3 regions of the Pseudomonas sp. p1(2021b) genome follow, and region 3 is predicted to be linked to each of the others. Evidence: riboswitches for the same ligand, from Rfam matches in the RefSeq annotation. Region 3 holds a riboswitch; each other region holds the start of a gene.
The links. Region 3 has a riboswitch for cobalamin ahead of K8374_RS10740 (TonB-dependent receptor). Riboswitches for the same ligand answer to the same signal wherever they lie in the genome.
Positions count from the first base shown of each region.

Region 1 (3,926 bases), 1.1 Mb from region 3:
CGAAGGTCTGGGCCATGGCGGTGCCATCGATCACCGCCAGCACCGGCACGCCGAAATGACGTGCCAGGTCAGCGCTCGACGGGGTGCCATCGAACAGCCCCATGACCCCTTCGATCAGGATCAAGTCGGCCTCGCCCGCCGCCTCCCAGAGCAGGCGCCGGCTTTCCTCGGCGCCGATCATCCACAGGTCGAGCTGGTACACCGGTGCGCCGCTGGCGCGTTCGAGGATCATCGGGTCGAGGAAGTCCGGCCCGCACTTGAAGACCCGGACCTTGCGGCCCAGGTTGCGGTGCAGGCGCGCCAGGGCGGCGGTGACCGTGGTCTTGCCTTGGCCTGACGCGGGTGCCGCGATCAGCACCGCCGGGCAGTGCCGGACCTGGTTCATAGCTCCACGCCCTTCTGGGCGCGGATTCCGGCCTGGAAGGCATGCTTGACCATGCCCATTTCGGTGACGGTGTCGGCCAGCTCGATCATCTCCGGCTTGGCGGCACGGCCGGTGACGATCACGTGTTGCATCGGCGGGCGCGCCTGGATATCGGCCAGTACCTGGTCGAGGTCAAGATAACCGTGCTTGAGGGCGATGTTCAGTTCATCGAGCACCACGAACTGCAGCGAAGGGTCCTGCAGCATCTGGCGCGAAACCGCCCAGGCGGCTTCGGCGGCGGCGATGTCGCGCTGGCGATCCTGGGTTTCCCAGGTAAAGCCCTCGCCCATCACGTGGTAGCGCACCTGTTCGGGGAAGCGGCGGAAGAACAGCTCTTCGCCGGTGCTGTTGCGCCCTTTGATGAACTGCACCACGCCACACTGCATGCCGTGGCCCAATGCGCGGGCGAGCATGCCGAAGGCCGAGCTGCTCTTGCCCTTGCCGTTGCCGGTGAGCACCAGCAGCAGGCCACATTCGTTGGGGGCATTGGCGATACGTTCGTCGATGATCGCCTTCTTGCGCTGCATGCGCGCCAGGTGACGTTCGTCGCGCTCGGTGGAATCGCTCATCAGGGTTCTCCGCAGGCTGTCACCGCGCACGGGCGACGACAGGTCGATAGGCAGGCAGCCGGAGAACGCGCAGGAGCCGTGGCAGACGCGCCACGGTGCACCGCGCATCACCCTCCGTGATGCCGTTGGCAGTGACAGGCCGGTCTCCGGGCTCGTGAGCGAGGCCTTGGGCCCCTGTACCGCGCGCCTTCCCGGGGCATGTCCCCAGTGGCCCTGCGCGGCCTTTGACTCACCTACCGTTGCGGGGGCAGCGCCGGGATCGCGCCTTCGCTGGCGCCCACCGGCTTCCCAGTTTCACCCTGCCCAGCGTTGGCTGGCAGGGCACCTGAAACACGTCGCGAAGGTTAGAGGGTTGGATCGGGAGCGTCAAATGAAGCGAGGCCCCGATACCCCAATCATGGCCCGAAGAAACGCTCTACCAGATGTGGCGCTCCCAGCCGTTCGAGATAGGCGCCTCTGTCGAACGGGTCACCGCTACGCAGGTCGTATACCGGGCCGCCTTGAGGCTTGCTTACCTGCCTGAGTCTGACCTTGACGAACCGATAGTCGACACCGACGATTTCAGAGACTTCGTCGATCTGGAAATACGTTCCCGGCAGGAACAGCGTCTCGACTTCATAGCCATGGGCAGAGAGCGGCGCGATCTGCCTGCCGCTGCGGTAGCGACCGGCTGGCAGTTCGAACACTACAGAGGTGTCGTCGAAAACGCCCTCCAGGCCGCGACTCGAAAGCTTGTCCGGATCGGCCGAGAACTTACGAATGATGTAGGGGTTTTCGGTAAAGGACGTCAGGTCGGTGTTGACCAGAATATCCCCTTCGCTGAAACGCCCGCTGCGAAAGTGCACGCCACTGGTACCGCGCTCGCCGCACCCCCCTCGATACAACGGAACCTCGGCATCGGCAGGCAGTCGCTCCAGGGAGTCGGCCAGTTTGTCGAGATAGCTGGCTTCGTCTCCATAGCTGAAGTTGCGCACCCCCTGACGCAGGTAATCATTGATGGAGTCATCCATGGTGTAGGTATCGATCAGGTGATTCTTGAAGCGGCCATCATGCTTGTAGGTGTAGGTGGAGGCGCCATGGTGGTCGATATAGTCGAACCCTTCATCGTCCACCAACGGCTCGGCATCGCTCGCCAGCTCGGGGATGTCGAGCTGCTCGAACAGGCTTTCCTGGCGGGCCATGGCGGTGTCGGACAGAAACTCGCTGCGCTGCTCATCGGTGAGCATGTACTCATCCCAAAAGGCCGACGACTGCTGGGCAAGCCCATCCCCTGGCGCGCCTCCCGCGAGGCGCGGCGGGCCCAGCAACTCCCATTCGCCCGCTTCATTCAGACGCACGGGGCGTATCGGCGCGAAGGCGAAGGGGTTGTCGGGGGGCACGATGAGCCAAGTGTTCAGCTCGGTGCTGTAGCGCACGCGATACGGCAGGCCTTGCAGTTCGATCCAACTCTCGCCCTTGGGGCCCAAGTGGATGCCGCGCAACATCTGGCGGCCTTGTGGCAGGCCATACAGGATTTCGTTGGCTTGCTGGTCTTGCAGCCAACCTTGAGGCTCGGCAAGCGGTTGCCAGTCAGCCAGCGATACGCCCGTTTCATGAAATGCCGCGCGATAGGCCAGGGTGGCATAGCTGGCACCGAAGCCGAGCTCGATCATGTTCAACGCGGCGAAGATCGAATCGATGATGGCGCCGCGCAGGGCATCCTGCCGTGCCGTACGGCTGCGTGCATGGGTTGCAGCATCCACATCCAGCCAGACCTTGGTCACCGACGCCGCCAGCAATGCCAGGCTGATACCGGGCGACAAGGGCACCAGCAAGGCGCTGACCTTGATGAAGGCGGCCAGATAACCGGTGAGCATGGCCTTGCGCAATTGCTGGTTATCGACCATCAACCCGGCGTTGCGGCGCATGTCGCTCCTGGCATCCTCCTGCAGCTGGGTGAACAGCTTGCGACTGCCCGCTGTGCTGGATTGCCGGAGCAACTGCAAGGCCGCGGCATCGCTGGAGCTGTCGGCCAGCTGGCGCAGGGCATCCTCAGTCGCTTCAGGCCCATCGCCCAGGTGCGCGTCAGCGATCGCCGCGCTCCTGAGCCGCTGCATGCCTTCGGTCGTGGCCGCCCAGCTACGCAACCAGCGCGCCATGGCCAGCTCCGAGGCGAACCCGCGCAAGGCCTGCTCGTCATACGGCATGTACAGCCACACGCGCCCATCGGCTGGGCGCAGGATATACAGGCAAGCCCTGCCCACACTCGGGCGATAGACACTGAGCGTGGTTTCCCCTTCTTCCGTCACCGTGCGCAGCAGCTCCAGCGTCGGAATAGGCGCCGAGGACGCGAGCACACTCGAGACGAGGGCGCGAATCTGCCTGGCATCCTGCGCCGTGAGCCTCCCGTCCCGCTCGGCCTGCTTGCACTGGGCCAACAGGCTGACCTTGGCCAGTACCCTGAAGTCGTCGGCACGCGTTCTCCAGAACGCCTCCACTTCGTCCTGTACCACCTGGGCGAAATCCAGTTTCCAGAAATCCTTCTGAACCTCCCGGGCCAGCATAGGGACCTCGTTACGTTCGTCGAACCGCTGCGCATAGGCCCCCTGGCAATAGAAGCCACCGTAAAGGTCCAATTCGTCCGTGGCGTCCTGGAAGCCTACAGAGAAGCGCTCGATCATCAGCTCGGTGAAACGCAAGGACTTGATCGGGCGCTGGTTGTGCGCCCAGCCGGTGAAACTCCGGCTGCTGGAGGCCGCATCGGTGAACTGGTGCCACCAGACCAGATCCGGGTCCCAGTCCTTGCCGGTGTGGCGCCGCAAAATCTGCCTAGCGTGACGCTGGGCGAGCCGATAGGGGTCGGGAAAATGCGCCAGGAAGTCGTCCGTCAGTTGTGTCAACGCGCGCCCGGTACCGAGCACCTTGAGGTTGTGCAGCACTATGTGTTGGAGGTC
Region 1 covers NZ_CP083746.1:1,194,935-1,198,860, reverse strand. Annotated here, with positions in the region: gene K8374_RS05615 (cobyrinate a,c-diamide synthase) at 1-385, opposite strand, end outside; gene cobO (cob(I)yrinic acid a,c-diamide adenosyltransferase) at 382-993, opposite strand; cobalamin riboswitch at 1,113-1,337, opposite strand; gene K8374_RS05605 (ADP-ribosyltransferase) at 1,389-3,926, opposite strand, start outside.
Region 1: linked by a shared signal. The riboswitch ahead of cobO (cob(I)yrinic acid a,c-diamide adenosyltransferase) and the one ahead of K8374_RS10740 (TonB-dependent receptor) in region 3 are both predicted to bind cobalamin.

Region 2 (3,926 bases), 570 kb from region 3:
CGGCAACACGGGAGGGCGAGTCATCAGGCCTGGCTGGAACGACGATAAAGCCAGGCGCTGAGCAGGCCGAGCGCGAGCCAGAAGGCCGCATTGGTCAACCAGGAGGCAAGCTTGAATTGGGTTTCCAGGGCCTCGGGGGCCAGGCTCTCATGGACGGTTGGCTGAGGGGCGCCTACCAGATGGGGGGCTGTAAGCAAGGCCACACCGAGCGCCTTGAACAGCCAATGCCGGGCGAACACTGCCAGCGCCAAGCCCACGGCGGTGGCAGCCGCCGTGCTGATCCACCAGACCTGGCGTTGGCCCAGGTCGGCCGCAACAGTGCCTGGCAGTTCCGGCGGCAGCCCGAGGGTGGGCGCCAGGCAGAACACCGCAAAGCCGGCCAGCCCCCACAAGGCTCCGGTGCCCAACGTGCGGGGTTCGCGCAAGCTGTACAGCGCGACAAGGACCAGGGCGAAGCCGACGGCCACCACCAGGTTGCTACCGGTCGTGGACCCCAGGCGTTGCCAGCCGTCCTCAGGGGCCCAGGCTTCGGCGTCGTGGGTGTGGGCGGCCACGCCATCGTCATGCGCGTGGTGCTCGGCGCTCGGGGCGTTGTTCTCGTAGGTTTCCGCCTGGAGAATCAGCGGCGTGACCCAGAGGCTCTGCAACAGCGTAAGCAGCAGGGCAGCGAGCAACCCGCTGAAGCCGGCGGTGCGGGCAATGCGCTTGATCATGCAGGCGTACTCAGTGGCAAGGGAAGGCGGCGCTGTGGCGGGTATCGTGGGCGGCGTTGTGCACGGCCTCGATGTGCGAGAAGCCGGCGAAGTAGACCAGGCACAGGCCCAGCAGGCTGGCGCCGATGGCGAGCAGCACGCGCTGGCTGAGGCTGACGGGAGTGGCGATGCTGTGTTTGGCACTGGTGACGGACATGACGCGTTCCTCTGCTTTTTTAGGGGCGACGGGCACGGGCGTCACGCCTGGGCAGGGTTTGCCCAGGGCACACGACAGCACCCGCCCACCGCGGGGTGTTCATTCGTCGTCAGGCCGGTCTCCGGGCTGGCGAGGAGGAGGCAGGCTCCCTGGACAGCGTCACCTTCCCATGCCATACGACGCGGCACAGTGGTCAAGACGCGCACTCGCTTACCGTTGCGGGGGCAGCACCGGCCTTGTCTGGCCCCTTGGGGCCTGCGACGCACCGGTTTCCCGTTTCACCCCCGAGGGGGCACCTGAACGCAAGGTGCAAGCAAAGCATGCGGCCGATGCTCCGTCAATTGGTGTCGAAGGCGCTGAGTCTGGAGGGGTTCCAGCGTTTGAGGGCTTGGGGCTGCTTTGCAGCCCATCGCAGGCTATCGCCAGCTCCCATCGAGAGTGCGCCGCCCCCACAAAATCCATTCTCTATGGAGATGGAGGGAATACTGCGCTGATGGTTGACCGCCTACCCACCACTGCGTAGCCTTGCCGCTTCGAGGTTCTGCGGCGTCGGCCGCAGCTAAGACGGGAACGCGGTCCAAGCCGCGGCTGCCCCCGCAACTGTAGGCACTGAACAGGATCGACACAGCCACTGCGCCCTGCGCGGGAAGGCGTCGCTCCACCGGCTCCGGCCGGTACGGTGCAAGCCAGGAGACCTGCCTCGTGACGTTTTCGACTTTCAACCGGGCGGGGTGATCCGGTGGCGAACGAGCCCGACCGACAAGGCCGAGGCTTTCGTCCTGCATGCCCGCGCCATCCTGCCAAGGGCATCGCGACATGAAAACACTGGCCAAGCTCCCCGTCACCATCGTCACCGGCTTCCTCGGCTCGGGCAAGACCACCTTGCTTCGGCACATGCTCGATAACGCCCAGGGCCGGCGTATCGCGGTCATCGTCAACGAGTTCGGCGAACTGGGCATCGATGGCGAAATTCTCAAGCAATGCAGCATCGGTTGCACCGAGGAGGAGGCCAGTGGCCGTGTCTACGAACTGGCCAACGGTTGCCTGTGCTGCACCGTGCAGGAGGAGTTCTTCCCGGTCATGCGTGAACTGGTGGCACGCCGCGGTGACCTGGACCACATTCTCATCGAAACCAGCGGCCTGGCCTTGCCCAAGCCACTGGTACAGGCCTTCCAGTGGCCGGAAATCCGCAACGCCTGCACCGTCGACGCCGTGATCACCGTGGTCGACAGCCCGGCCGTGGCCGCCGGCACCTTCGCGGCCTATCCCGATCAGGTGGATGCCCAGCGCAAGCTCGACCCCAACCTGGACCATGAGTCGCCCCTGCACGAGCTGTTCGCCGACCAGCTGGCCAGCGCCGACCTGGTGGTGCTCAACAAGGCTGACCTGATCGATGCTACAGGCCTGGCCAAGGTCCGTGCCGAGGTGCTGGAGGAGCTGCCGCCGGCGGTCAAGGTCATCGAGGCCAGCAGCGGCCGCCTGCCGCTTGAGGTGCTGCTTGGCGTGGGGGCCGAGGCCGAGGCGCACATCGACGGTCGCCGTACCCACCATGATGCCCATCACGACGGCGATGACCACGACGATCACGACCACGATGCCTTCGACTCCATTTCCATCGACCTGCCGGAGGCGGACGAGAGCCTGCTGCTCGACGCCCTGACCCAACTGGTGGTGGAGTTCGGCATCCTGCGCGCCAAGGGCTTCGCCGCCATCCCCGGCAAGCCCATGCGCTTGCTGATCCAGGGCGTCGGCACCCGCTTCGACAAGCACTTCGACCGTGCCTGGCGCGCTGACGAGCCACGCGTCACGCGCCTGGTGCTGATCGGCCAGGACCTGGACGCCGCGCAGCTGGAAGCGCGCCTGCGCCAGGCCCTGGGCGCCTGACCCATGCACCTGCTGCGGACCCAGCCCGGCGGCTTCGTGCCGGACGACAGCATCGCCGACCTCGGCCAGACGCCGGCCGAACTGGTGATTCTCTGCAGCGGCGACTCGCACCTGGCGTTGCTCGCCGAAACCGCCGAGCAGCTGCCGGAGGGCTTCCCCAGCCTGCGCCTGGCCAACCCCATGCAGGTGCAGAACCACGCCTCGGTCGACCTTTATGTGGACCAGGTGCTGCGCCATGCGAAGGTGATCCTGGTGTCGTTGCACGGTGGCGTCGGCTATTGGCGCTATGGTGTCGAGCAGCTGGTGGCGTTGGCCGCCCGTGGCATCCAGCTGATCCTGGTGCCCGGTGACGACCGTCCGGACCCGGAACTGACTGGTCTGGGCACGGTGACTGGCGCACAGGCCGAACGCCTGTGGCATTACCTGCGCCAGGGCGGCAAGGCCAACGCCCTGAACCTGTTCAACTGCCTGGCCAGCCTGTGGCTGGAGCGCGACTACGCCTGGCAAGAACCGCAGCCCTTGCCGCGTACCAGCGTGTACCACCCCGGCAAGCCCAGCGCGACCCTCCAGGATTGGTACGCCCACTGGCACCCCGACCAACCTGTGGCGCCGGTGCTGTTCTATCGATCGCACCTGCAGGCGGCCAACACCTCGTTCGTCGATGTGTTCTGCCAGCGCCTGCACGCCGCAGGGCTCAACCCACTGCCGATCGCCGTGGCCAGCCTCAAGGAGGCCGCCTGCCTGGCGCAGGTCGAGGCCTGGCTGGACGAGGCCGGCGCTGAAGTGGTGATCAATACCACCGGTTTTGCCCTGTCTAGCCCGGAGCAGCCCAACCTGCGCCCGCTGCGGCGCGACATCCCGGTGCTCCAGGCGATCTGCGCCCAGGACAACCAGCCGGCCTGGGAGGCCAGCGAACAGGGCCTGGGCGCCCGTGACCTGGCCATGCACATCGTCTTGCCGGAGCTGGATGGGCGTATCATCACCCGGCCGGTCAGCTTCAAAGACCTGGCCTGGCGCAGCGAGCGCAGCCAGTCGGACGTGGTCTGCTACCGCGCCCACCCCGAGCGCATGGACTTCATCGCCGAACTGGCACGTCGCTGGGTGATGCTGGCGCGCCTGCCCAACGCGCAGAA
Region 2 covers NZ_CP083746.1:2,890,965-2,894,890, reverse strand. Annotated here, with positions in the region: gene K8374_RS13525 (cobalamin biosynthesis protein) at 1-6, opposite strand, end outside; gene K8374_RS13520 (CbtA family protein) at 24-713, opposite strand; gene K8374_RS13515 (CbtB domain-containing protein) at 724-909, opposite strand; cobalamin riboswitch at 1,004-1,224, opposite strand; cobalamin riboswitch at 1,429-1,627, shown strand; gene cobW (cobalamin biosynthesis protein CobW) at 1,726-2,793, shown strand; gene cobN (cobaltochelatase subunit CobN) at 2,797-3,926, shown strand, end outside.
Region 2: linked by a shared signal. The riboswitch ahead of cobW (cobalamin biosynthesis protein CobW) and the one ahead of K8374_RS10740 (TonB-dependent receptor) in region 3 are both predicted to bind cobalamin.

Region 3 (3,926 bases):
AACACCAGGCCGGCGCGCCAGTTGCCACCGCGCAGGCTGCGGTCGCTGCGGGTGCCGTTCGCCAGGTCATTGCGATCGACATGGTTCTGGTCGCGGCGCACACCGGTCACCAGCGCCAACCGTTCGCTCAACGCGGTGCGGTTTTCCAGGAACGTGGCGAAGGTATGGGTGCTGGACAAGGTCTGGGGACGTGTCGGCGAATGGCTGTGGAACCGGCCTGGCGCGGGGTTCCAGGGATCCAGGGCATCCACGTTGCCGTCGACGTAGGGCGCGTTGCTGTCGACGTTGAAGCGGATCTTGTTGTATTCGGCGCCGATCACGGTCTTGCTGGCGAGCCCGAACAGGGTGTGGTCGAAGGTGAAGCTCTGACGGTCGCCGAACTGCTCCTGGTTGTGCTTGATCTCCAGGAAACTACCACGTTCGAGCACGCCTTCGGCTGGGTTCCAGGTGTACGATTCGGCATTGCGCCAGTGTCGCCGGCTCTTGATGTAGTACAGCTGGTTGCTGGCCGACAGGTTTTCGCTCAGGTGCCAGTCGCTGTTCAGGCGGGTCCACTCGTCATGGTAGCGCTGCACATCATTGTCGATGTTGTAGTTCTTCTTGCGCAGGCTGCTGCGGTAATGTCCATCGATCAGTGGGGTACCGTAGTAGTTGGCCGGTTCCGCGTCGCCGCGTTCGTGGGCGAGAGTGAAACTCAGGTCGTCGCTGGCGTCCAGGCGCAGGGCGGCGCTCAGGGCCAGGCTGCGCGAGTCGGTGCGCTCGACCCAGCCGTTGCCGGCCTGCCGGTTCAGGGTCACCCGATAGCTCAGCCGCTCTCCAAGGCTGCCCCCGCTGTCCAGGCCCAGCTGTTGCCGGTCCCAGGCGCCGTAGCCCAGGCGCAGGTGGTTGTGCACCGGCCCGGCGAACGGCTTCTTCGGGATCGCATTGACCACCGCGCCGGTGGCACCTTCGCCGTAGAGCACCGAGGCCGGCCCACGGATCACCTCGACCCGTTCGATCATCCATGGGTCGACCGGGAAGGTCAGGGTGCCTGCGCCACTGTACAGGCGTGAGCCATCGAACAGCGTCATCACCGAGCTTTGGCCTTCGAAACCCCGAGCCGAAAGGCCGGTGTTGCCGTCGCCTGGGCTGCCGGTGAAGGTGATGCCGGGCGAGCGGGTCACGGCGTCCTGGAGCGTGGCGTTGTTACGCCTCTGGATCTGCTCGGCGCTGATGGTGCTGGTGCTGGCCGGCGTTTCCAGCGCGCTCAGGCCCAGGCGCGAGCCGGCCTGGGTCGGGGTGCCCAGGTCGATGGCCTGCGGGTCGAGGGCCTCGGTGATCGCTGTAGAGGGTAGTGTCAGGGCCTGGCCGTCGGGCTCATCGGGCCAGGCCGGCAGGGCGACGGCCAGGCAGGCCGCCAGGGTGTGAAGCTTGTAGGTACGGGACATGTCGTTCCACAGTTGCAGGAAGGAATGGATCCCGGTGGAAACAACGCATGGAGACCTATCGCGCACGCAGGGGCGCACGCGAAACCGGCCTGCGCCCGCCCACCGCGGGGTTGCCAACGAAGCTTCAGGCCGGTCTCCGGGCTTGCGAGGGTCATGAACGCCTTCACCTTCCCATGCACAGGCACAGTGGTTTGTCGAAGGGTTCGCTCGCTTACCGTTGCGGGGGCAGCGCCGGACTTGTCCTGCAAAGGACGCACCGGCTTCCCGTTTCACCCTGCGCGCGGCGGCGCAGGACACCTGAAACTGGCGCGCATCTGACCATCGATTGGCGAGGGAGTCAAATGCGCAGGGGAGGGGTCAGCGACCGCGACGGCGCGAGACGCGGGCTTCGATGTTCTTGCGCCCGATCAGCAGCGGCGGCTTTTCCACCACCGGTTCATCGGCCAGCCATTTGTACATCACCAGGCAGTCCACCAGCCCCAGCTGGGCATGGCGGTAGGCCTTGGGCAGCCGGCCGACAGTCTCGAAACCCAGCTTGTGCCACAGCGCCACGGCCACTTCGTTGCTGGCCACCACCGAGTTGAACTGCAGGGCCAGGAAGCCTTCCTGGCGTGCCAGCTTCTGCGAGTGTTCGCACATCAGCCGCGCCACGCCACGACCGCGGGCTGCCTCGGCGACCATGTAGCCACAGTTGCCGACATGGCTGCCGGGGCCTGCTGCGTTGGCCTTGAGGTAGTACGAGCCCAGCAGTTGGCCGTCGGCTTCGGCCACCAGGGTGCGCAGCGGTAGCGAAAGCCACAGGTGGCGAGCTTGCTCGAAGCTGAGGTCGGGGTCGAAGGCGTAGGTCTGGCGGGCCTGGACGATGGCCTGGAAGGTCGGCCAGAAGTGCTCGAAGTCTTCTGGCGTCATGGGGCGGATGTGAATCATTGCAGCTCCGTGGAGTCGGTTGGCCCGGCGCCGCCGCGCAGGGCGGCGCCGGTACGGTCAATCGTTGGCCTTGCCCACAGCGTCCATGACCCGGGCCGAATACACCAGGGCAGCGCCCGCATTCATCGCCACGGCCACGCCAAGGGCTTCGGCGATTTCCTCGCGGGTGGCGCCGTGCTTGACGGCCTGCTGGGAGTGGACGGCGATGCACCCATCGCAGCGGGTGGTGACGGCCACCGCCAGGGAGATCAGCTCGCGGGTCTTGGCATCGAGGTGGTTGGTCTTGGCCCCCGCACCGCTGGCGGTCATGTAGCCGGCCACGGTGTCGGGGGACAGCTGCTTGAGATCGCCGATGCCGGCCATCAACTGCTTACGGTAGGCGTCCCAGTCCATCATGCTCATCGTCTTCACCTTGCAGGGTTGGCAACAGGAGCTTTCAGGCTAGTCGAAGATTCTACCCTTGCCCGCCTCTCATGAGCCGGGTCAGATGTAGATGAAGAACAGCACCAGCGCCGCGACCACAGCCCACTTCTCCAGGTAGTAGCGGGTACGGTTGCGTTTCTTCATCGCCTTGCCGCGTTCGCGGATCTTGTAGATGCGGGTGAACAGGCGGTTGATGCCGCCGGTTTTGTCATTGGCATCGTTGGGCGCGGCGGCGGCGGCCATGACGTTGCGGCTGAACCAGCGGTTGAAGGCGGTCGCCCAGCGGTACTTGAGTGGGCGCTCGACATCGCAGAACAGAATGATGCGGTTGTGCTCGGTGGTGTTGGCGGCGTAGTGGATGTAGGTCTCGTCGAACACCACCGCCTCACCGTCGCGCCAGGAATATTTCTGACCATCGACGTCGATGTAGCAGCCGTCGTCGTTCGGTGTGTCCAGGCCCAGGTGGTAGCGGTAGGAGCCGGCATAGGGGTCACGGTGACGTACCAGCTTGGCGCCCGGCGGCAGGGTGGCGAACATGGCCGCCTTGACCGTACCGATGCCCTGCAGCAGTTCGGTGGTGCGGGGGCACAGCTTCATGGCCGAAGGGTGGCTCTCGCCGTACCACTTCAGGTAGAAGCGCTTCCAGCCGGTCTTGAAGAACGAGTTGAAGCCGACGTCGTCGTAGTTGTCGGATTTCTTGATTTCACCCACGTGCAGCAACTGCTGGGCTTCTTCGCGGATTTCCTGCCAGTGATCCTTCAGCGGCTGCAACTCCGGGAACGCCTCCACCGGCAGGTAGGGCTTGGCCGGGTGCCGGGAGAACAGGTACAGGAAGGCATTGACCGGGGCGAGGAAGCTGGAGTGGTCACCCAGCTGGCGGGTCAGTTTATGGCGAACCCGACCGCGCAGGTGAACATAGGCGATCGAGAGGGCGAAGATCAGTACGAGTGCGATTTTCATGGACGGATGCTTGTCGAAATGGCCACGCGTCATGGCTTGAGCCCGCCAGCATAAACAATCATGGTGGCGCTTTGTAGGATTAATCTCAGATTGCCAGGCAGACATTGGTACGAGGCGGTACCCGCTATGAGGGGTGAGGCGCAGGTGTGCCTGTGCGATGATGCAGCCATGCCTAAGCAACAGGACCCT
Region 3 covers NZ_CP083746.1:2,317,206-2,321,131, forward strand. Annotated here, with positions in the region: gene K8374_RS10740 (TonB-dependent receptor) at 1-1,427, opposite strand, end outside; cobalamin riboswitch at 1,537-1,743, opposite strand; gene K8374_RS10745 (GNAT family N-acetyltransferase) at 1,785-2,354, opposite strand; gene K8374_RS10750 (carboxymuconolactone decarboxylase family protein) at 2,412-2,756, opposite strand; gene lpxO (lipid A hydroxylase LpxO) at 2,838-3,737, opposite strand.